Regions from separate parts of the Peribacillus sp. AS_2 genome, predicted to be linked through region 1. Evidence: predicted binding sites of a transcription regulator. Region 1 holds the regulator's gene; the other holds the start of a gene.
What was found. Region 1 encodes NrdR, which represses ribonucleotide reductase genes. Its sites were predicted from a motif close to AACACNATATATNGTGTT; they were not measured.

Region 1 (12,042 bases):
AAGGTACTATCCGGCTTGAAACAGATGACGTTTTTTATGGAAAAGGTGCAAAACGCAAAATACCTGAGGAAGCGGAATTGAGGGAGCATATCGCCAGAAAATCGAAGGCGATCTTTTCACTGAAAGAACCGATGATAGATAAGCTGCAAGAGTTCGAGCAGTATCACCTATTTACGGAACTGGAGCTGCCCTTGTCGATCATCCTGGCAAATATGGAATGGCAGGGAATCAAGGTGGACATAGGCCGACTGAAAAACATGGGACAGGAATTAGCCATTCGCTTAAGAAATATCGAAGCGCGAATTTTCGAATTGGCTGGAGAGGCATTCAATATCAATTCACCTAAACAGCTTGGGGCCATCCTGTTTGAAAAGTTGGAGCTTCCGGTCATGAAGAAAACCAAAACAGGTTATTCGACTTCAGCCGATGTATTGGAAAAACTGGAGAGCAAGCATGATATCGTTAAGGAAATACTGTTGTATCGCCAGCTTGGTAAGCTGCAATCTACTTACATTGAAGGATTGCTTAAAGTGGTCAATGGCAAAACGGACAAGGTTCACACCCGGTTCAACCAAGCATTGACCCAGACCGGCCGGTTAAGTTCTACAGATCCCAATCTCCAGAATATCCCGATCAGACTGGAAGAAGGAAGGAAAATCAGGCAGGCCTTCATTCCTTCCGAAAAGGATTGGATCATTTTTGCTGCCGACTACTCCCAGATCGAATTACGTGTCCTGGCGCATATCGCCAATGACAGCGGATTGGTGGAAGCATTCCAGGCCGGGATGGACATCCATACAAGGACAGCCATGGACGTATTCCATGTATCGGCAGATCAAGTCACCTCGAACATGAGGCGCCATGCCAAAGCGGTCAACTTCGGAATCGTTTATGGTATAAGTGATTACGGACTATCGCAAAGTCTTGGAATCACGAGAAAAGAAGCTGGAGAGTTCATCGAGAAGTATTTACGAAGCTTTCCAGGTGTTCAGGAATATATGGAAGAAAGCATACATGAGGCCCGTCAAAAAGGATATAGCACGACTCTGATGCAAAGAAGGCGATATATACCTGAGATAACAAGCAGGAATTTCAACATCAGGAGTTTTGCCGAACGGACAGCGATGAACACGCCGATTCAAGGCAGTGCCGCTGATATCATCAAGCTTGCCATGATCAACATGAATAAACGCCTGAAAAAGGAGGGGCTCAAAACGAGAATGCTTCTACAGGTTCATGATGAATTGATTTTTGAAACCCCTCCTGAGGAACTCGAAATCCTTAAAGTGATCGTTCCGGAGGAAATGGAAAATGCCATTGAATTGAACGTGCCCCTTAAAGTGGATTATGCTTTCGGGCCAACATGGTTTGATGCCAAATAATAAAAGATAGGTGATTGCAATGCCAGAACTTCCAGAAGTGGAAACAGTCAGAAGAACGTTAGAGCAGCTCGTACTCGGAAAAGAGATCAAGGAAGTGTCCGTTTTCTGGCCAAAGATCATTAAAGCGCCTGAGCCTGTCGAACAGTTTCAGGATGCCTTAAGGGGGCAGACGATTTCTGCAATAGGCCGTCGGGGCAAGTTCCTCATTTTCACCTTGGATGATTATTCGCTGGTTTCGCATTTAAGAATGGAAGGGAAATACGGCGTTCATCCAAAAGAAGAGCCGTATGATAAGCATACCCATGTGATCTTCACTTTCACTGATGGCAGTGAACTTCGGTACAGGGATGTCCGGAAATTCGGAACGATGCATCTATTTGCCAAAGGGGAAGAATTTGAACAGTTGCCCCTGCTGCACTTAGGGCCTGAACCGTTATCCGAAGATTTTACTGTCGAAGGTCTTCGTGCGAAGTTGGCAAGAACCAACAGGAAAATCAAGCCCGTTCTCCTTGATCAAACCGTTGTCGTCGGGATTGGGAATATATATGTGGACGAGTCGTTATTCCGTTCCGGTATCCATCCGGAGAGAGTGGCATCTTCACTCTCGTTGCAGGAAATCGAAACGTTGCATGCTGAAATCATTGCGACGTTAGGTGAAGCTGTGGAAAAAGGCGGAAGCACGATTCGTTCATACATTAATTCCCAAGGGCAAATCGGCATGTTTCAGTTGGAACTGAATGTTTATGGAAGAAAAGGCGAGAACTGCAAAACATGCGGCACGCCACTTGAAAAACTGGTTGTTGCAGGACGCGGCACACATATTTGCCCGTCATGCCAGCCGCTAAAATAGGTCATGTTTATTCAAACACATCGGATGGGCTCCTTCCATATACTAGGGTAGCAACGAGTAGGGAAGGAGTAATATTCCGATGTGGCTACAAATTATTTTTCTCGCTTTTGCAGTTAGTATTGACGGATTTGGCGTCGGTTTGACATTCGGTATGCGGAAGATGAAAATCCCCTTAAGGTCAATAGCGGTCATCTCATTTTGTTCTGCATTGAGTTTAGGTATAGCGATGGTCATCGGACAATTCATCAGTCAGCTCATATCTATCGGGGCGGCTGAAAAAACAGGCGGCATCATCCTCATTTTTCTTGGTGCCTGGATGGTATACCAGTATTTTAAGCCTGAAAAGGATTTGAAAGATGATAGATATCATGAAAAGATCATCTTTAATTTTGAAATTAAATCACTTGGGGTAGTCATTAATATTTTACAAAAACCATTGAATGCCGATTTTGATAAATCAGGTACGATAACAGGTGTTGAAGCGCTTGTTCTGGGGTTTGCACTTTCGCTGGATGCGTTCGGGGCAGGAGTTGGAGCGGCTATGATCGGGATTTCACCGATCATCCTCGCAGGGTGCATCGCTGTTATGAGTTCGATTTTCATTTGGAGCGGAATTCAAAGCGGAAAATTGCTTTCAAATAATAAAGTTGTTCAGCATTTGACCTTTCTCCCAGGTGTATTATTGATCATCATCGGTTTATTCAAGTTATGATAAGGTTAAAAGGGGGGAGCTTATGGGACAAATCATCGGAATCACCGGAGGCATTGCCAGTGGGAAAAGCACCGTCAGCCTCTATTTACAGGAACTCGGATTCACGATTGTCGATGCAGATCTGGCTTCCCGTGCTGTCGTTGAGCCAGGTGAAGAAGCCTATCACCAAGTTGTGAAAGCATTTGGAGAAGATATCTTATTGACGGATGGGAATATAGATCGCGTAAAGCTTGGGTCGATCATATTTAATGATCAAGAAAAGAGATTGCTGTTGAATGGCATCGTGCATCCTGCCGTCAGGAATTGGATGCGGCTGAAAACGGAAGCGGCACTATCATCAGGAGAAGAAACGGTGTTCATGGATATTCCGCTCCTATTCGAAAGCAAGCTGACATTCATGGTGGATAAGACGCTTTTGATCTATGTGGATGAGCAAGTACAATTGAAGCGATTAATGAATAGGAATGGTCTTTCGGAGGCGGAGGCACTTGCCAGGATCAATTCGCAAATGCCCTTGGCCGATAAAAAGGCCTTAGCGGATGCTGTCATCGATAATAATGGTGACATTAATGAAACGAAGCGGCAAGTTAAGGCCATACTTAGCGAATGGTATGTCATATAATCATGATAAAAAGAAGAAACCGCCCGGTTTCTTCTTTTTATGTTGAAAAAATAAAACAATCCGCATTTTTATTAGCACATTTCCTCTGAATTATGTTATACTAATTACATGTGAAAGGTAATAAGTATAACACTAATATTTCTGGAGGGTCCGAACAATGAATTCAAGAATAGCGATTAACGGATTTGGGAGAATTGGAAGAATGGTTTTCCGAAAAGCCATATTAGACGAGAGTTTGGACATTGTTGCAATAAATGCAAGCTATCCAGCTGAAACTTTAGCACACTTACTAAAATATGATACGATACATGGTAAATTCGACGGTATCATTATAGCTGAAGATGATTCACTAGTAGTGAATGGCCGCCAAGTAAAACTAATAAATAACCGCGATCCAAAGCTATTGCCTTGGAAAGAGATGAACATAGATATTGTAATTGAAGCCACTGGCAAATTCAATGATCGTTCTAAAGCGGCTCTTCATTTAGACGCAGGAGCAAAAAGAGTAATATTATCAGCCCCGGGTAAAAATGAAGACGTTACCATTGTAATGGGAGTGAATCAGGAGGTGCTGGAAATTGACAAGCATTTCGTCATATCCAATGCATCTTGTACAACGAACTGCCTTGGACCTGTTGCAAAAGTGCTTGATGAAAAATTCGGCATAAACAACGGTTTAATGACAACGATACATTCTTATACAAATGATCAAAATAATATCGATAACCCGCACAAAGACTTAAGACGTGCCCGTGCCGCTGCGGAAAGCATGATTCCTACGACTACAGGAGCTGCAAAAGCCATCTCACTAGTGTTGCCGCAATTAAAAGGCAAACTTCATGGAATGGCGATACGCGTACCGACACCAAACGTATCTTTAGTCGATCTTGTTGTGGATTTGAACCGTGATGTCACGATTGAAGAAGTGAACCAAGCCTTCATCGATGCTTCAGAAAATGAACTCAAAGGAATCATGGAATTCACGATGGAACCTTTAGTTTCCAGTGATTTCAAAACGAATCCACACTCTGCAATCATCGATGGATTGACTACGATGATGATCGGTGACAGGAAAGTGAAGGTCCTTGCTTGGTATGATAATGAGTGGGGTTACTCCAACCGTGTAGTGGACCTTGTAAAATTGGTTGGCTCCGAGTTGAAAAAAATGTCCGAAGTCGAATTATCAGTAAAATAAAATGAAAAACCCGAGCCTGCTAAAATTTTTTAGCGGGCTATTTTTCATGCAGTGATCCATGAATTCCCGGCTGCTTTATGGCACTGAATAAACAAAAGACGGAATTTGCTCCACATTGGAACCTTCGCTATATCCCCATTACATATAAAGTTTATCTTTCCAAAAATTCAATTTGGAGTTGCAAAAAAAATTCAAACCATATATACTATGAATCGTGAACTTCTTCAAAACGGTTTGCATGATGGCTACTTAAAGGGTTAGGACCTCTTTGGACTAACTTTCCCCCGTGGTAGTTATCAGAACTTATTTTTAAATCATGGTAAGGGGGAAGCTTAATATGGAAACAGCTTACACTATGGAAACAATGGGTAGACATGTCATTTCTGAACTTTGGGGTTGTGACTTTGAAAAACTGAACAATATCGATTTAATTGAAAAGATTTTTGTTGACGCTGCTTTGAAATCAGGTGCAGAGGTACGAGAAGTTGCCTTTCACAAATTTGCTCCACAAGGAGTCAGCGGGGTTGTCATCATTTCTGAATCACACTTAACGATTCACAGTTTTCCAGAACACGGCTATGCGAGCATTGATGTCTATACATGCGGTAACTTGGATCCGAATATTGCGGCAGATTATATTGCAGAAGCTTTGAATGCGCAAACACGTGAAAACATAGAATTACCACGTGGATTAGGTCCTGTACAAATGAAAAAAGCCAATATAAGTGCCCTATAAAAAAATGTATACACAGAGATGCCATGGGTGCATCTCTTTTTTAATGCAATGAATCGGCAGTCTGATTCACTTTATTGGAGAGGATTGCCTTGAAGCACAATGCCCTTGGCAACGGTGCTTCAACGGCAGAACAAAAAGTGCCTGCTGCCGGAAGTTACACTTTTTACTTGTACTGTCCGTTCCTTTTAATATAAGATTAAGATAGAGAAGTAATTCCTTGGGGAACATTTAGATAGGGGAGTCCTACATAAAATACGGAGCTGATAATGATGAAATGCCCATCATGTCAATATAACGGAACAAGAGTGCTCGATTCCAGGCCAGTCGATGAAAGTAAATCGATTCGACGACGCCGTGAATGTGAGGCATGTGGTTTTCGATTCACGACATTTGAAAAGGTGGAGGAAACACCGCTTATTGTAGTGAAAAAGGGCGGGACACGTGAAGAGTTCAGTCGTGATAAAATCCTGCGTGGCTTAATCAGGGCTTGCGAAAAACGTCCGGTTCCCTTGAAAGAACTAGAGCAAATTACCAGTTATGTAGAAAAAGAACTACGCAACCAGGGCATATCGGAAGTGAAAAGCGACAGTGTCGGCGAAATGGTAATGGACAAGCTGGCAGAAGTCGATGAGGTTGCCTATGTAAGGTTCGCATCCGTCTATCGACAATTTAAAGATATCAATGTCTTTATTGATGAACTGAAAGATTTAATAAATAAAGAAAGAAAGCAGAGCTGAAGATTCACTTTGGCTCTTTTTTCACTACATCTTTTGAAAGGTTTGAATGGAGATGTCAATGCATTGGCAAGAATTGCTCCCAGCTGATTCATATTTGGTCTCATCTGCGGGGCTGCTTCATGATTATGATCGGAAAATACTTACCCGACTATATCAACCTCTTATTGGACCTATCTGCATTAGCCTATATATGACGTTATGGAGTGAGTTGGAGGAAAACAGGCTATGGTCGGAAACCTCCTCGCATTATCAATTAATGAATACCATCGGCCTTAAGTTAGGTGATATTTACGAAGCACGCCTTTTACTTGAAGGAATCGGCCTGTTGAATGTATATAAGAAATCGAAAAATGAAACGAAGGAATTCATTTATGAGTTAAACCCGCCGCTTTCACCCCAGCAGTTTTTCACGGATGGAATGCTGAATATCTACTTATACAAAAAAATCGGTAAAGCTCAATTCAACCGGTTAAAGAGGTTCTTTTGTGATGACCATATCTTAACCGATCAATATGAAGGTGTGACTAAATCTTTTGCGGAAGTATTCTCATCAGACCATTTGGACTCTTTATATGTAACGGATGAAGCGAAAAACGAATGGAAACCGGTGCCTGAACAGCAATACATCGATCGGGCGGAAGGCGTTGAGCCGTCGGGGTTTGATGACTTATTCGATTTTGACCTTTTATTTGCCGGGATGAAATCCTCGATCGTGCCGAAAAAGGCTTTTACTCCTAAAATAAAAAGTACGATTGCCAAACTCGCTTTTTTATATGGCATTGATCCGCTGGAAATGCAAAAACTAGTAATGGATGCCGTTTCATTGGATGATGAGATTGATGAGGAATTGCTTAGAAAGGCGGCAAGGGACTGGTACCAGATCGAACGGCAGGCCGATATGCCTTCCCTTGTCAATCGGGTGCAGCCAATTCGTGAACGGACACAAAAAGAAGAACCGAAAACAAAGGAACAAGAGTTAATCCGTCATTTGGAGACGATTTCCCCGAGGGAGCGGCTGATGCAATTGTCTGGCGGTGCAGAGCCGTCAAGCGGTGATTTGAAAGTGGTTGAGGGCGTGATGATCAACCAAAAGCTGAATCCGGGTGTCGTCAATGTCTTGATTGAATATGTCATGCTCAAAACGGATATGAAGTTCACGAAAGGTTATGTGGAAAAGCTGGCAGGCCATTGGGCACGGCTAAAGGTCTCAACAGTCGTCGAGGCGATGGAACTGGCCAAAAATGAACATAGGAAATATCAGGACTGGGCTCAAGGAAGCAGGAATGCTGCGAAGGGCAGCCGGAAAAAGGCGATACGGGAAGAAGTGGTTCCTGAGTGGCTTGGGAAAAAAGAAGAAGCACAGCAGGAGCAGAATGAGGATCAGCCTGAATTGGATGCCCAAAAACGCGAACTTCTGGAGAAATGGAAGCTGTGGAAAGCGGGAGGTGAAATGAACGATGGAAAAGATTAATAGGTCCCTTAATAAATTGGCCAATACAAATCAATTTCAACAGCGTTATGAAAAGCTGAAACAGGAGATTTTTGAAAACGAACAAGTGCGGTTATTCATGAATGCCAACAGCTCGACGGTCACGAAGGAAATGATTGATAAAAACTTGGGGAAGCTTTATGAGTTCACTTCACAGAGCAATAAGTGTGATAAATGTCCGAGCTTGGATGGCTGCATCAATATGATGCAAGGGTATTATCCTAAATTGGTGGTGCAAGGAAAAGCCCTGAACCTGCATTATGAAGTCTGCCCGAGGAAATTGGCAGAGGATGAAAAGCGGAAACGAGAAAAGCTGATCCGCAGCCTGTATGTACCGAAGGATATTTTAAAGGCCAGCATTGAAGATTTTACCCAAACGGATAATGAAAACAAACGCTTGTCTGTCCTAAGTAAAGCGATGTCGTTCATTATGGAATATGAGCCGGGTAAAAGGCAAAAAGGCTTGTATATATATGGGAAATTCGGTGTTGGGAAAACGTACTTATTAGGTGCTATCGCCAATGAACTTGCAAAAAGGCAAATTTCCTCCCTTATAGTCTATGTACCTGACTATTTGAGGGAACTTAAGGGATCGATAGGTGATAATACGGTCAATGAAAAAATTGAAATGGTGAAAACGGCACCTATCCTCATGCTTGATGATATTGGAGCGGAATCCATGACGAGCTGGGGACGCGATGAGGTTTTTGGTCCGATTTTGCAATTTAGGATGCTGGAAAACCTGCCGACATTTTTCACTTCGAATTTTGATATGAATGGCCTGGAGAACCACCTGACCTTTTCACAGCGCGGTGAGAAAGAAGAAGTGAAGGCGGCCCGGGTACTGGAAAGAATTCAATATTTAGCTGAGCCGGTCAAGCTTGATGGCGTGAATCGGAGAAGATGAAGAAAAGTGGTCTCTTAATGGAGGTCACTTTTTTCTTCTTACAAGGCCCATCCTACTTCTAAACACGTCCCCATCCCCATATACATGAAAAAAGAAGCAAGGGGGAAGGGGGGATGTCGTAGTGCAAATTTTGTTTCAAAACGATTCAGAGGCAATGAAATTACTGAATTTCGTTTCTGTCCATCCACTGGGGGCAGAATTTCAAGCATATATTCGATTTATTCCGCAACAAGGCATGCACGTGGATATAACGGAATCTTCAGGTGATGAATGGCTAATTCTGCTTCGTGATGCATTCCATTCTTTTTTATTGGAAGAAAAGACGCTTCCTGTTCTGGAGCAAATTATAGTCGGTAAATTTTTTTATAGGGAACGGGAAGAAATTGAAGCCATCATTGAAATTGCATCATCCATCATCGAGGCGGAAAGAGCCAGGAATCAAGATGGAGCATTCAGTACGGAGAAACGATTGATTGAGGAAGGACTTCAAAGCATCTTGGCTGGAAAGGTATCTTTTTCATTCGATTCTTTTACGACCTTCCGTTTAAAATCGTTTCAGCACACTTTGGAAAAGTATGTCGTCAAGGCGATTGATGAATATAAGCTGGAACAGGACTATCAAAATTTCATTGCTACGCTCCGTGATTGCCTTCAAGGGCAGGAGACGAAATTAAGAAAGCTTCACCTTGTCAACCGGGACGGTTTTCACTTCTATGATCAGAAATTCAGCAAACTCGACCGTCCAAAAATCAATAGTATGATTGACAGGAGGCTTCTTGCCAAAAGCTCACTTTTTCTCGATACGGTGATACTTGCCCCGCTTTTATCGATTGCTCCTGAAAACTTGTGCATCTATACCGATGACAAGGAAGAGGGGCTCATCCAGACCATTTCAAGGATTTTCGAAGAACGGGCGACTATCTTGCCACTTTCATCATTTTCTATGCAGTTGAATGAACTTTCGTGGAAAAAAGAAAATTAACCTTGATTTTCAACGTATAACAAATTATAATTTCCTACATACTATTAAAAAACTAAAAGTTATGATGAGGACAAGGGTATTCTAGTCGCCGATTATCAGAGAGGGAAGCCAACAGGCTGTAAGCTTCCTATTCGCATGGAACACTTACCACCTTTAAACTTCGGCTCGGAAAGCAGGCATTCTGCGAATATGAGCTGACGGGAAGCTGCCGTTACCAAGTTACAAGTGCCATTTTGCCGTGAAAAGCAAGCTGGAACGAGGGTGGAACCGCGGGTTAATGATATTTATTACTAAGCTCGTCCCTGTTTTATACAGGGGCGGGCTTTTTTTGTGTTGTAATGGAATCAAAAACCTGTAATTTGTTCGAACAAATAAGAAGGAGTGAAACTGAATGTCAGAACTACTGAAAATATCTTTTCCTGACGGAGCGGTCAAGGAGTTTGCTAAAGGCACAACAACTGAAGACATCGCTGCATCCATCAGTCCTGGTTTAAGGAAAAAATCCATTGCCGGAAAATTCAATGGTGAATTATATGATTTAAAACGTCCGATTGAACAAGATGGTACAATCGAAATCGTCACACAGGACGCAGCGGATGCTCTTGAAGTATTGCGTCACAGTACAGCGCACTTGATGGCACAAGCGATCAAACGTTTGTTCAAAAATGCTAAATTCGGCGTAGGGCCAGTCATTGAAGGCGGCTTTTATTATGATATGGATCTAGAGGAATCATTGACTCCCGAAGACCTTCCATTGATTGAAAAAGAAATGAAAAAAATCGTCAACGAAAACTTGGCAATCTCCCGCATCGAAGTGAGTCGTGATGAAGCGATTTCCCGTTTTAAAGAAATCGGCGACGAATATAAATTGGAATTGATCGATGCGATTCCTGCCGATCAGCAGGTAACACTGTATGAGCAAGGGGAATTCTTTGACCTTTGTCGTGGAATTCATGTTCCATCAACTGGGAAAATCAAAGAATTCAAGCTATTGAGCATCGCTGGAGCATACTGGAGAGGCGATAGCAAAAACAAAATGCTTCAACGCATTTACGGTACGGCTTTCTATAAAAAAGAAGATTTGGCCGAACACCTGCGTCTCCTTGAAGAAGCCAAGGAACGTGACCATCGTAAAATCGGCAAAGAATTGAACTTGTTCATGAGCTCACAGAAAGTGGGGCAAGGGCTGCCGATGTGGTTGCCAAAAGGCGCGACAATTCGCCGTACAATCGAAAGATATATCGTGGATAAGGAAGAACGTTTAGGCTATGACCATGTCTACACACCTGTAATGGGAAGCGTGGACCTTTATAAAACATCCGGACACTGGGATCATTACCAGGACGGCATGTTCCCGGTCATGGAGATGGAAAACGAACAGCTTGTCCTGCGTCCGATGAACTGTCCGCATCACATGATGGTCTATAAAAACAGCATCCACAGCTATCGCGAACTGCCAATCCGGATTGCCGAGCTAGGCTTGATGCACCGCTATGAAATGTCAGGTGCCCTTTCAGGCCTTCAGCGTGTACGTGGGATGACATTGAATGATGCGCACATTTTCGTTCGCCCCGACCAAATCAAAGAAGAGTTCAAGCGTGTTGTGAACCTTGTTCTGGAAGTTTATAAAGACTTCGATATCAAGGATTATTCATTCCGTCTGTCTTATCGCGATCCTCAGGATACAGAAAAATACTTCGATGATGATGACATGTGGGAAAAAGCGCAAAGCATGTTAAAAGGCGCCATGGATGAGCTTGGTCTTGATTACTTTGAAGCGGAAGGTGAAGCGGCATTCTACGGTCCTAAGCTTGATGTTCAGGTGCGTACTGCCTTAGGGAAAGATGAAACGCTTTCCACTGTTCAGCTTGATTTCTTGCTTCCTGAACGTTTTGACCTTAATTACGTCGGTGAGGACGGCAAGCAGCACCGTCCGGTTGTTATCCACCGCGGCGTCGTTTCCACAATGGAACGTTTTGTCGCTTACTTGATTGAAGAATACAAGGGGGCATTCCCTACTTGGCTTGCACCTATCCAAGCACAGGTGATCCCGGTTTCACCTGAAGTGCACTTGGATTATGCGAAAGAAGTACAGGAAAAACTTAAAGCGCAAGGCATTCGTGTCGACCTGGATACACGTGACGAGAAAATCGGTTACAAAATTCGTGAAGCGCAAATGCAAAAAATCCCGTATATGCTGGTCGTTGGAGACAATGAAGCCAAAGAAGGCAGCGTGAATGTACGTAAATACGGTGAACAAAAATCCGAAACGATCGCATTTGAAGATTTCGTTTCAGCGATTAAGGCGGAAGTGAGCCGTTAATAGCAAAAAGAGGGGCACATATAGTTGTGTCCCTCTTTTTAATCATGGCATGATAAAATGAAACCATCATGTGAAAATATGTACAGCAATGAAAAGGAGGGGCAGCA
Region 2 (12,042 bases), on a different contig from region 1:
CGCTTCCATAAATTCCTTGGTCAGGCAAATGGAGATATTGGCTCCAGTCAAGAAATCCGAATTATGGACACTGTATGTTCCGCCTGTACGGATCTTTTCCTCTGCATCCCTAATGATTTTCTCGCTGAACCCGCCTTGGCCAGGAATCTCCTTATAATTGATGATCCCTTGATACATAGCCGTTTCCTGTTCCGTGTGCGGCGTGAATTTCAATTTATCCGTGGCATATTTCTTGATGGCTTCATCTTTAGTGTTTTCCACTAGGTAACGCAAAATCCTTGGATTTTGCATTTTGGAAATGATGAACTCTGCAATATCGGGATGCCAATCAGCAAGCATGATCATTTGCGCGCCTCGTCTGCTGCCGCCCTGTTCAACAAGATGCGTCAGTTTTGCAATATCGTCAAGCCATGACACTGAACCCGAGGATTTTCCATTTACCCCTTTTGCCAGAGTGTTTCTTGGACGCAGTGTCGATCCGTTCGTACCCACTCCGCCGCCGCGGCTCATGATTTCCATCACTTGTTTCCTATGTTCTGAAATGCCTTCACGTGAATCCGGTACGAATGGCATTACATAGCAGTTGAAATAAGTAACATCCGTATTGGAACCTGCACCGTATAATACTCGGCCTGCCGGGACGAAATTAAGGTTCTTTAATTCTTCATAGAATTTATTGAACCATTCCGTTCTTTTTTCTTCCGTGGTTTCCACTGATGCCAATCCCGTTGCATTACGTTTCGCAATTTGTTCATAGTATATTTCAAGAGGCTTTTCGATTATATCCAATGGACGGTTTACAATTCCCGTCTCGACTTCTTCCGGATTATCCAATACGCCACGGAATTCTTCATCCACCAATACCTTGGCTTTTTTGGTTTCCCAATCAATTTCAACGATGTAACCGAGACCCCTTGCCGGGAATTTCGGATCTTCCTTAATCGTCAACACGACGAAATCGCCTGCCGAGAGTGTGATTTTTTCAGTATCCTTAAAAGAATAGCGGTCAAGCATGACTAGACGGGACACTCCCTTATGCGCCATTTTCATATCAGCAGTTACAGGGTGAACCTGGGGAAATAAAGAAATATCCTTATTCAACCTATCTAGATCAACCTTTAAAGCTTCTTTTATTACAACCGACATAATTCCCTCTCCTTTATATGTTTCATGATCCGTTCTTGCTGCCGCAAAAATCCTTATGTAGCCTTACATGTCCGTTTCGCTTAACAAGTACCCTAAATTTATCATAGCGAAACTCAAAAATCAATATATAGTGTCGCATTAAATATTTCAACTACTATATATTGTGTTTGTTTTGAATAACTTTTTATTTTGTCAAACGTTAAATCAATTAATATAGTTAGCAAAAGGGAGGAAAATGTCGATTTATAATAATTTTTCATCAGATTTCAATTAATTTGGACCTTGCTTTTTCCCCATCCCTTTTAGGGCTTATCCCTGCAAGGGATGTGTTATTCGGTCAAACAAATCTGAAAAAACTTTTTATTATCCACTCTAATTATGCTTCCTCTATCTCATGAAATTCCATTCATCGCTTTCATATTTGCTTTCTGTAATGGCCTTCACTTCCAGCAATTGCTTTTCGGTGAGGACATATGGCTCTAAATCGACCGAAAGTCCTTCGGCAAAACCTTTTTCGAAAGCTTCTTTCGCTTCAGGGATGGTTATCTTTCTCCCGGCAATGTCATTCATGGCCACAGCTTTGTTTTTTAAGTTTTTTTGCATTCTCTCTTTAACCCTGTCATTTGAGAATTTAAATACGCTAAAGAGCTTATCATCATCAAGCTCAAGCAAAATGGACCCGTGCTGAAGGATGACGCCTTTTTGCCTGGTTTGAGCGCTGCCAGCGACCTTCCTGCCCTCAACGACCAGTTCATACCAGCTAGGTGCATCAAAGCAGACGGAAGACCTGGGCGATTTTAAAGCCGCTTTTTCCTGTTCGCTTCGAGGCACGGCAAAATAAGCATCCAATCCAAGATTCCTGAACCCCATCAATATTCCTTCAGAAATGACACGATAAGCTTCAGTAACGGTGGTTGGCATTCCCGGATAGGATTCTGGAACGATTACACTATAAGTCAATTCATGTTCGTGCAGTACCGCTCGTCCTCCTGTCGGCCTGCGAACAAAACCAAGGCCCTGCCTTTTGACCTCTTCCAGATCAATCTCCGCTTCTGCCTTTTGAAAATAACCGATCGACAATGTCGCTGGATCCCAGCCGTAAAATCGTATGATCGGCGGAATTTCCCCTTTGCTTTGCCAGTTTAACAGGGCTTCGTCCAGCGCCATATTAAAAGCCGGTGAACAATACCCCGAATCTATAAAACCCCATTTTTCTTTAGTCATCCTTACCCCTCGTTTCGATAGACGTTTTTCAATCCCCCACAAAAAACTCACATGTAGTAGTTTAACAGACTTTAACACTCTAAAAAAGAAAGTGCTATCAAGTCATGAAGAATTTGATGAAAATTCTTTTTGATTATTGGGTAAAGCAATTATATAATAAAGATTGTCTGTATTCGTTAAGGTAGAAGGGAGTTTTTATGTTTGGAAATATTATATACACTGCTCATCATCCTCGGAGTGGTTATTGCGTATTCACTTTTTAATTGGTACCGCCAGCGTAAAATCGTTAAAACACTAACACAGGACGAATTTATCGCCAACTACAGAAAAGTGCAGCTAATTGATGTGCGGGAACCGAATGATTTCGAAAATGGTCATATCTTAGGCGCAAGAAACATCCCTATGACTCAAATGAAAACCCGCTTGGTCGAAATTAGGCCGGACAAGCCTGTATATTTGTACGCTCAAAGCGAAATCATCAGCGGCAGAGCTGCAGCCATGCTATACAAAAAGGGCTACAGGGAACTTTTTCACTTAAAGGGCGGTTTCAAAATGTGGACCGGGAAAATCAAAGCAAAGAAATAAGACCCCATCTCGGCATGGGCTCTTTTTAATTCCATAGCTCAAGTAAAAGAAAGTCAACTGTTGGACTTTAATGGAATCTTACATAAACATGAAAAATCCCCGCCGGCAGGCAGGGATTTTTTCGTGTAAGCTACTAATCTAAGCTTGATAACGCAATACGGGTTTTCTTGCAGCAAGAGTTTCATCAAGCCGCTTTATAACGGTTGTATGCGGAGCTTCCTGAACGATTTCCGGAGTTTCTTCCGCTTCCTTGGCAATCTGGATCATCGCATCGATGAACGCATCCAGCGTTTCTTTTGACTCGGTTTCAGTCGGTTCTATCATCATTCCTTCTTCCACGTTCAACGGGAAGTAAATGGTTGGAGGATGATACCCGAAATCCAGCAATCTTTTAGCTATATCGAGAGTCCTTACCCCCAATTTCTTTTGCCGGCGTCCGCTTAATACGAATTCATGCTTACAATGACGATTATATGGTAAGTCAAAATAAGGTTCCAACTTGCGCATCATATAATTGGCATTGATGACCGCGTTCTCTGTGACGGCTTTAAGGCCATCAGGACCCATTGAACGGATGTACGTATATGCCCTCACGTTTATTCCGAAATTACCATAATAAGGTTTTACCCTGCCAATGGATTGCGGACGATCATAATCAAGGGCGAATTGCTCACCTTGCTTGACTATAAGAGGTTTAGGCAAGTAAGGAATCAAGTCGGACTTCACACCTACAGGACCAGAACCCGGGCCGCCGCCGCCATGCGGGCCTGTGAATGTTTTATGGAGATTTAAATGAACCACATCAAAGCCCATGTCACCCGGTCGTGCTTTTGATAGGACTGCATTCAGATTCGCTCCATCATAATAAAGCTTCCCACCTGCATCATGGACAAGTTGTGCCATTTCCAAAATATTTTCTTCAAACAATCCCAATGTATTGGGGTTCGTCAGCATCAAGGCCGCCGTATCAGGTCCGACAACACGTTTTAAATCTTCAAGGTCGACTAACCCATTTTCATCGGACTTCACTGTAATCGTTTCTAGTCCGGCAACAGTGGCAGAGGCAGGATTCGTACCATGGGCCGAATCAGGTACAATCACTTTCGTCCGTTCTGTATCGCCATTCGCTTCGTGAAAAGCGCGAATCATCATCAATCCTGTCCATTCACCGTGGGCACCTGCTGCAGGCTGTAATGTCACTTGGTCCATCCCGGTGATTTCCGTTAAGTGTTCCTGCAAATCAAATAATAGTCCCAATGCTCCTTGTACAGTAGCGGGATCTTGATATGGATGGATATGGGCAAAACCGTTGAAACGTGCCACATTTTCATTTATTTTCGGATTATATTTCATCGTGCATGAACCCAGCGGATAAAAACCCGAATCCACCCCATGATTCCGTTTGGAAAGTGCAGTATAGTGACGCATGATATCCAGTTCGGACACCTCAGGAAGCTTTGCCTCTTCTTCACGGATGTAGTCGGCAGGAAGAATTTCTTCGAGCGGAATAGTTGCAACATCCATTTCTGGCAGACTGTACCCGATCCGGCCGGAAGTACTGATTTCAAAAATGAGTGATTGATCTTGATTATTCATGTTGATCCCCCAATTCCTGCGCAAGTGCATCAATTTCTTCTTTTGTTCTTAGTTCAGTTACCGCAACCAGCATATGGTCTTTCAATTCAGGATAAACCGTCCCTAAATCGAAGCCGCCGATCATCCCTTTTTCAAAAAGGTTTTCATTGACCTCTGAAAACGGGGCAGGCAGTTTAATGACAAATTCATTAAACGAAGGACCGTCGAAAATCACTTCCAGCCCTTTTGCCATAATTGCTTTTTTCGCATAATGTGCTTTTTGTATATTTTGCACGGCCATCTCTTTGACACCCTTTTTCCCAAGCGCGGTCATTGCAACAGAAGCTGCCAAGGCATTCAAAGCTTGATTGGAACAAATGTTGGATGTGGCTTTGTCACGGCGAATGTGCTGTTCACGAGCTTGAAGCGTCAGGACAAACCCTCTTTTTCCATTCTCATCGACCGTTTGACCGACGAGTCTGCCCGGAACTTTCCGTACAAGTTTATTAGTAACCGCAAAATATCCACAATGAGGGCCACCGAATGCCGCTGGAATGCCGAATGGCTGAGCATCCCCCGTTACGATATCTGCACCGAGTGCACCAGGGGATGTCAAAGCTCCCAATGCAAGCGGATTACTGGAAACGATAAACATGGACTTGACGCCATGAATGATTTCTTCCATTTCTTTCAATGGCTCGATCCGGCCAAAAAAGTTCGGGTATTGCACGATCACTCCTGCAATGTCATCATTCGCCAATTCCCTTAAAGCAGCTAAGTCCGTCACACCGTCTTTATGAGGAATTTCGATCACTTCCACGCGTTGCCCTTTTGCATATGTCTTCACAACTTCTCTTGATTCAGGATGAACGGTTCCTGAAATGAGAATCTTCTTCCGCCTTGTCTGTCCTGAAGCAAGCATCGCTGCTTCAGCCAGCGCCGTCCCGCCGTCATACATGGAGGAGTTAGCCACATCCATGCCCGTCAATTCACATATCATCGTTTGATATTCAAAGATTGCTTGAAGTTCGCCCTGTGAAATTTCAGGTTGATACGGTGTATACGCCGTATAAAACTCAGAACGGGAAAGAACATGATCGACGATGACCGGCGCGTAATGGTCATAGACACCCGCACCAAGGAAGGAAGCATAATTTTTAAGGTCCGCATTCTTTGCAGCAAGCCTTGATAATTCTTTCATTAATGCAGGTTCAGATTTAGCAGGCTTGATATCGTATTCTCCTTGAAAACGAACGCTTTCAGGGATATCATTGAAAAGTTCTTCAGCAGTGGATACCCCTATCGCTTCCAGCATTTCTTGTTTATCTTGCTCTGTCATGGGTAAATAACGATGTTTCATCTAATGACCATTCCCCTCTATTTACGTGGTTTTTTATAAAAAGGTGTTTGTATTATAACGGCTTTCAAACGTTTGGAACGGATTTCCACTTCGACTTCCGCATCCAGCACCGAAAATTCCTTATCGATAAGTACCAATCCAACGTTTTTCTTCAATGTTGGCGATTGGGTACCAGTCGTGACCTCGCCAATGACTTCATCACCGCTGTAGACCTTATACCCATGACGTGGAATGCCACGGTCAATCATTTCAATTCCCACAAGCTTGCGGGGAGCCCCTTTCTCCTTTTGCTCAGCAAGAACGGCTTTCCCGAAAAAATCAACTTCCTTATCCACTTTTACTGCAAAACCAATCCCGGCTTCTATCGGGGTGATGTCAGCTGAAAGCTCCTGCCCATACAGCGGCAGTTTCGCTTCAAAACGCAGGGTATCACGAGCACCTAAACCAATCGGCTGAACCCCCTCTTCCTTACCGGCATCCATAATCGCCTTCCAAAGGGCAGGGCCATTTTTACTGTCGCTATATATTTCAAAACCATCTTCACCAGTGTATCCAGTACGGGATACCAGCGTGGAGATACCGTTAATCATGACATTATCCTTGAACCTGAAAAATCCAATTTCACTTAAGTCAGTACTTCCCGATAGTTTTTGTAATATCTTTTCTGCAGCTGGTCCTTGAAGTGCCAGCTGTGTATAGTCACTTGATACATTCGTAATTTGGGCATCTTCCGTTAAATTAGCTTGCAGCCAATTGAAATCTTTTTCTGTATTCGCTGCGTTGACCACGAGCAGATAGTCGTCCTCAGCCCTTTTATACACGATAAGATCATCAACCGTGCCTCCGTTTTCATAACACATGGCGGTATATTGGGCCCCGCCCTGTTGCAGCTTTGATATATCATTGGTCAGCATCTTCTGTAAAAAGGAAAGGCTCCCAGGCCCCTTAACATCGACTTCCCCCATATGGGAAACATCAAATAACCCCGCTTTTGTCCGAACGGCTTCATGTTCATCCTTTATACCCGAAAATTGGACAGGAAGTTCCCAGCCGCCAAAATCAATCGTTTTACCTCCGTATTCACGATAAACCTCAAATAGTGGTGTTCTTTTTAAATTGGTCAAAAAATGACCCCCTTCAGATTTTTTTAAAAATTAATTGGCTTCATTATCAAAAGCTTCTTGTCATTACTCATCAGATACAAGCTGATTCATGATGTGAAAAAAGCACAAAAAAGGACAGAGAAAGCCCGTTTGAGCTTTTTCTCTGTCCTGAAACCTGAAAGTTTACCTATGTAATAGGTTTTCCCCTTTGGTGGCCGTCCCATAACGGGCGACGCTCTCCAGAGTTGCGTCCAATAAGAGTTCTTTTGCCTGAGAGATTCACTGCTAAGTTTGCTCCTTCGGCGCTACATCCGTAGTCTCTCCCCTTATCTTCACCCGCATATAAATGGTCTACCATTGATAGGAAGCCAATAAGCCCCAAGCATCGGTAAAACCTTTGAGCATAAATGGAATGCATTCTCTGCCAATTCTCCTAAAACTTCAGAAACCGTTTGACTGATCTCCTTCAGTAATCTTGGATAAATTAGGAGCCTATAGCCCATACTAAGAAAACGCGAACTGCAAAATCGATGTACAAACATTCTTTGCAGCGTTTGGAAATTGGAATTTTCTAAATATACTTATATCCTACCCTAAGAAACTTATCTCTGCAATATTTTTTGAAAAAGAAATATTTTTCTTACTTCACATATGAAATGTTCGGGTTTTGACCTTATATTAAGGAAATTATGATTTAAGAGGGAGTTATTTCTATGAAAATCAATATATCCTTCAATTCTGAATGGAATGACGAGTTTCTGCAAAAGATGGAAAATGACGGTCCATGGGGAAATTGGGAGCTTTATAAGTTGGCGGTTCAAATGGAGGAAAACCTTATCATCCCTGATTTTGAAGGTTTACAGGCGCCCAAGCACCTTCCTCAGCTAACCCCGCTTCCCCATCAATTGGAAGCGGCGAAGCAAGTAGTGGAAAAGATGAATGGAAAAGCCATTTTGGCTGATGAGGTAGGGCTGGGAAAAACAATTGAAGCAGGCTTGATCCTAAAAGAGTATATGATTAGGGGCCTTGTAAAAAAAGTATTGATCCTTGTTCCGGCTTCCCTTGTCACACAATGGGCATTTGAATTGAATACCAAGTTTCATATTCCGGCAGTCGTTCAGAGAAAAAGTTATGTCTGGGACTCCTGTGATGTGGTCATTTCATCCATTGATACAGCGAAACGCGCTCCACATCGAGATATCATCTTTACTCAGGAATATGACTTCATCATTATTGATGAAGCTCATAAACTTAAAAATAATAAGACGAAGAACTATGAATTCGTCCAAAATCTGAAAAAGAAATTTTGTTTACTCCTGACAGCCACTCCGATTCAAAATAAAGTCGAGGAGATATTCCACCTCGTTTCGTTATTGAAACCGGGCCACTTGGGAAATGCTTCGCTCTTTTCGGAAAAGTATAAAGGGAAGGGCCGGAACATCATTGAAGATGAACACCTAAAGGAACTGGTCAACACTGTCATGATTCGAAACCGGCGGGCCGATACTGGCATTGAATGGACAAAACGGCATGTAGAAACCATCACCATTGAATTTTCTCCAACGGAACAAGCATTGTATGATGCTGTTTCCAAATTCAAGCCAATTTCGGATGGATCAAAAGGAAGCGCCTTTTCGGCTCTCACTCTCCAAAGGGAAGCATGCAGCAGCAGAGAGGCTGTCTTTTATACATTAAAGAATATGAGAGATAAATACGATCAGCCTTCCCCTGATTTTTTGGCAAAGCTTGATGATTTATTTACTAAAGTGAATGAAACGGTCCAGAACTCAAAGGCTGAAAAAGCTTTGGAACTGATCAAGAAAATTGATGACAAAGTGATTATCTTTACGGAATATAGGGCGACTCAACTATATCTCCAATGGTACCTACAGCAGAATGGAATTTCTTCTGTTCCTTTCCGAGGCGGTTTTAAGCGCGGAAAGAAAGACTGGATGCGTGAATTATTCCAAAAGAATATTCAGGTATTAATCGCAACAGAAGCTGGCGGGGAAGGGATAAACCTTCAGTTTTGCCATCACTTGATTAATTTTGACCTGCCCTGGAACCCAATGAGGCTTGAACAGAGAATTGGAAGGATTCACCGCCTTGGTCAGGAAGAAGATGTGATGATTTATAACTTTGCCACGAAAAATACAGTTGAAGAACATATACTGAAGTTACTATACGAAAAAATAAATTTATTTGAAAAAGTAATCGGTGAATTGGATGATATTTTAACCAAACTGGATATTAACAACATTGAAGAATATTTAATTGATGTGGTCGGCGAGTCCAAAACCGAAGGCGAAATGAAAGTCAAGATGGATAATTTTTCATCGTTGATCCAATTCGCTCAATCAATGAAGGAAGGTGAGGTTCATGCAGCAACGGGAAATTCATGATTTTTTAATCACTTTCTTTAAAGCCAATGATTGTGAAATACTGGATAATGCACCAACCCACCTTACTGTGCAATTGACGATTGAGATGGATAAAGAATTAATGAACAGACCCTTTTATTGGCATTATCTAGAAAAAACAGGAGGTGTTCCGAACCCGGCACAAATCACTTTCATTACCGATCCAGAACAAGCTCCATCCGATTTAAAGGGAGAAATGATTCATTTTGGCTCCCCTCGTCTTCACCAGATTATTCAATCAACCAAAAAGCTGGCTGGGTATACTAGACTTTTTGAGAATACGCCTCCATCAAAAGGCAGAAATAATCCTTTGTTTCCTTGGCTGACCCTGAATGTGAAAATATCCTATCAATGCGACCGCAAAAAAGATACTTTCATGTCAATCGGACTGAATTTAATCTCGGGTGAAATAATGGAAGGGTTTCACCATCGGGTTTTACCGATTAACGTCACCCCGAAAATACCGGATTACTCCTTTACGCTTTCACCTCTGATCATGCCCAAGAGTGGATTGGCAAGACTTGATACATACATCAGAACCAGTTTCGAGGATGATGACCATTCCTGGGCGGAGGAAGCAATGCTGCGCTGGCAGAATGACTTGAATTTATTGGAGCATTTTTACAAGGATATGGACGAAAAAAGTGAAAGCTATTATACCGAAAAAGAAGCACTAAAAGCTCAATATGAACCCAACATCAGAATATCCATCATCAACGGAGGAGTATTTTACCTTTCAGATAGGGCGTTGGGATAAGTTAAGAACAAAAAAACAGATGTCCAAGTTCAGGACATCTGTTTTACTTTTTGATCGTTTTCCTTATAAACATCGACAAAGCAAAAGGGACAATGCCAAACCAATGTGACATACCCTGGTTTTTATCCTCTTTTCTGTGAAGGCGTTTTTCTTTTCGTTCTTTTTTCGTCAGATTGAAATACTCGACAAGCTGCTGCGTCAGATATTTAATATAAGCGTTTGTAGACATATAAAATCATCACCCTACGCAAAGTATGTCCGGTTTAGGCTTTTTTTAATCCTTTCCTTGCTCCCTTCACCGTAAACCTGTCGCGTTCCCTAATAAAATGGTGTTGATTTTGCTATTACACAGCTTGCTTCTCCAACCATTCTTTCACTTCCCCCGCTTCTTTATCGTATTGAATGATGACCCTGCCCTCTCGATCATTTTTAGTTTTGGAAGAAAACTCGATATAGACGTAAGGACCTTCTTGCTTCATTAAGGAATATCGCACCGCACCATTGGGATATGATATTTCCCCCTGGATGATTTCCGGAATCTCTTCGCCCCACTCTGCCGTCACATCCTTGATGGCTAGATGGACAAGATGGTCGGCCACAAGCGACTCTTCCACTTCTTTATAAAACTTTTTATCAATGATAAACTGGTCGATCATTAGTATCGTGAACATGATGAAAACACTCGCCACAATCATGACCATCGGGAAAACGACTCCTTTTTGATTATTCATCAATTTTCGTATCATTCCTAAAGAAAGGATGAAATCTTCGACTGAAAGTAGTCCCTGCTTTATCCGTTATATTTATAACAATGACACTGCCATCCTTATTGACCTGGAATTCCGAAATGTTCTGCAAGATGACCTCATGCCCCATACCATCCACTCGTCTTCGGACCTTATCTTCATATTGTTCCAGCGATGCTAATTGTTCACCTGAAAGCAAATATAATTTATTTCCCATTACATCTTGTGCTTTGGAACTCCGGACCTCCTGCTTCACTTGCATGGTAAAGACCTCCCACTCCTTAGGATGCAATTTATCAACGGACCTCATCTGGGTGTGAATGATCGAGAAGAGCTGCAGAACAAAAAGCGACGTCGTCATTAAAATCAATAAAGAAAAAAGCAATTCGATCATCGTAAAGCCATCATTTTTTCGCAGCGTCACAAATGGATTCCCAATTACCCGTTTCATGTTCATAGCGTACACACCCTTCAATCATTCCCGGGAAATCCCCATGGTCCCTCCAAAACAATTCAAAGCTTCTTTTTTTGTAAATGATTTCCTGACCAACTGCTTGAATCTCCCCATCCATGAACGCCGTCAATCTTTCATATAATAAATGGTGGGCTTCGGTCTTTACGGGAATATCTTTCCGCTGCGTCAATACCTCTTCAAGAATTGGTAAAATGGCAAGGGCCAGTAATATACAAATAGAAAATGCGGCCATCAGCTCAAGGTAGACGTACCCTTTACAATTTCTCAATCCGGAACCTCCCTTTACCGATATTGAGGACCAGCTTGTACTTTCCCTTTGAGGTATCAATCATAATCGTTCCGGCTTTGGATGCATTTCCATATTGATTAAAATGAAAGCTGAACCCCAAAGTGCCGCTTAAAAACTGGATATCCTCTGGTATGCTTCTCTCTAAAACGATCCCCTCTTTATAAGACGAAACGGTATAAATCTTTTCGGTATTATCAATATGGAGGTAAATCAAGCTCTTATGACTGATGGCATACTGTTGAGCATAGAAAAGATCTTCATGAAATTGTGAAAGAAAAAGCCTATTTTCCATTCCTTTAGTGAAGCTGGGATATAGATTAGGACCGATGGAAATTAGGAGTACAAAAATAGCGAGGACAATA

Region 2: OTG27_RS14170 (vitamin B12-dependent ribonucleotide reductase) is a predicted target of NrdR. The motif match lies at 1,297-1,314, and genes of this name have one in related genera.

What each region holds. Positions count from the first base shown of each region.
Region 1 covers NZ_JAPTGA010000008.1:122,205-134,246, forward strand. Annotated here, with positions in the region: gene polA (DNA polymerase I) at 1-1,382, shown strand, start outside; gene mutM (DNA-formamidopyrimidine glycosylase) at 1,402-2,232, shown strand; gene ytaF (sporulation membrane protein YtaF) at 2,312-2,944, shown strand; gene coaE (dephospho-CoA kinase) at 2,967-3,566, shown strand; gene OTG27_RS15940 (glyceraldehyde-3-phosphate dehydrogenase) at 3,724-4,761, shown strand; gene speD (adenosylmethionine decarboxylase) at 5,117-5,497, shown strand; gene nrdR (transcriptional regulator NrdR) at 5,767-6,234, shown strand; gene OTG27_RS15955 (replication initiation and membrane attachment family protein) at 6,293-7,705, shown strand; gene dnaI (primosomal protein DnaI) at 7,692-8,630, shown strand; gene ytxC (sporulation protein YtxC) at 8,752-9,612, shown strand; gene thrS (threonine--tRNA ligase) at 10,004-11,935, shown strand; gene OTG27_RS15975 (hypothetical protein) at 12,042-12,042, shown strand, end outside.
Region 2 covers NZ_JAPTGA010000007.1:78,967-91,008, forward strand. Annotated here, with positions in the region: gene OTG27_RS14170 (vitamin B12-dependent ribonucleotide reductase) at 1-1,146, opposite strand, end outside; gene OTG27_RS14175 (lipoate--protein ligase family protein) at 1,534-2,370, opposite strand; gene OTG27_RS14180 (rhodanese-like domain-containing protein) at 2,572-2,955, shown strand; gene gcvPB (aminomethyl-transferring glycine dehydrogenase subunit GcvPB) at 3,094-4,551, opposite strand; gene gcvPA (aminomethyl-transferring glycine dehydrogenase subunit GcvPA) at 4,544-5,890, opposite strand; gene gcvT (glycine cleavage system aminomethyltransferase GcvT) at 5,908-7,014, opposite strand; glycine riboswitch at 7,155-7,238, opposite strand; glycine riboswitch at 7,242-7,329, opposite strand; gene OTG27_RS14200 (DEAD/DEAH box helicase) at 7,707-9,395, shown strand; gene OTG27_RS14205 (YqhG family protein) at 9,373-10,170, shown strand; gene OTG27_RS14210 (YqzE family protein) at 10,214-10,399, opposite strand; gene comGG (competence type IV pilus minor pilin ComGG) at 10,515-10,901, opposite strand; gene comGF (competence type IV pilus minor pilin ComGF) at 10,894-11,373, opposite strand; gene OTG27_RS14225 (hypothetical protein) at 11,321-11,659, opposite strand; gene comGD (competence type IV pilus minor pilin ComGD) at 11,646-12,042, opposite strand, start outside.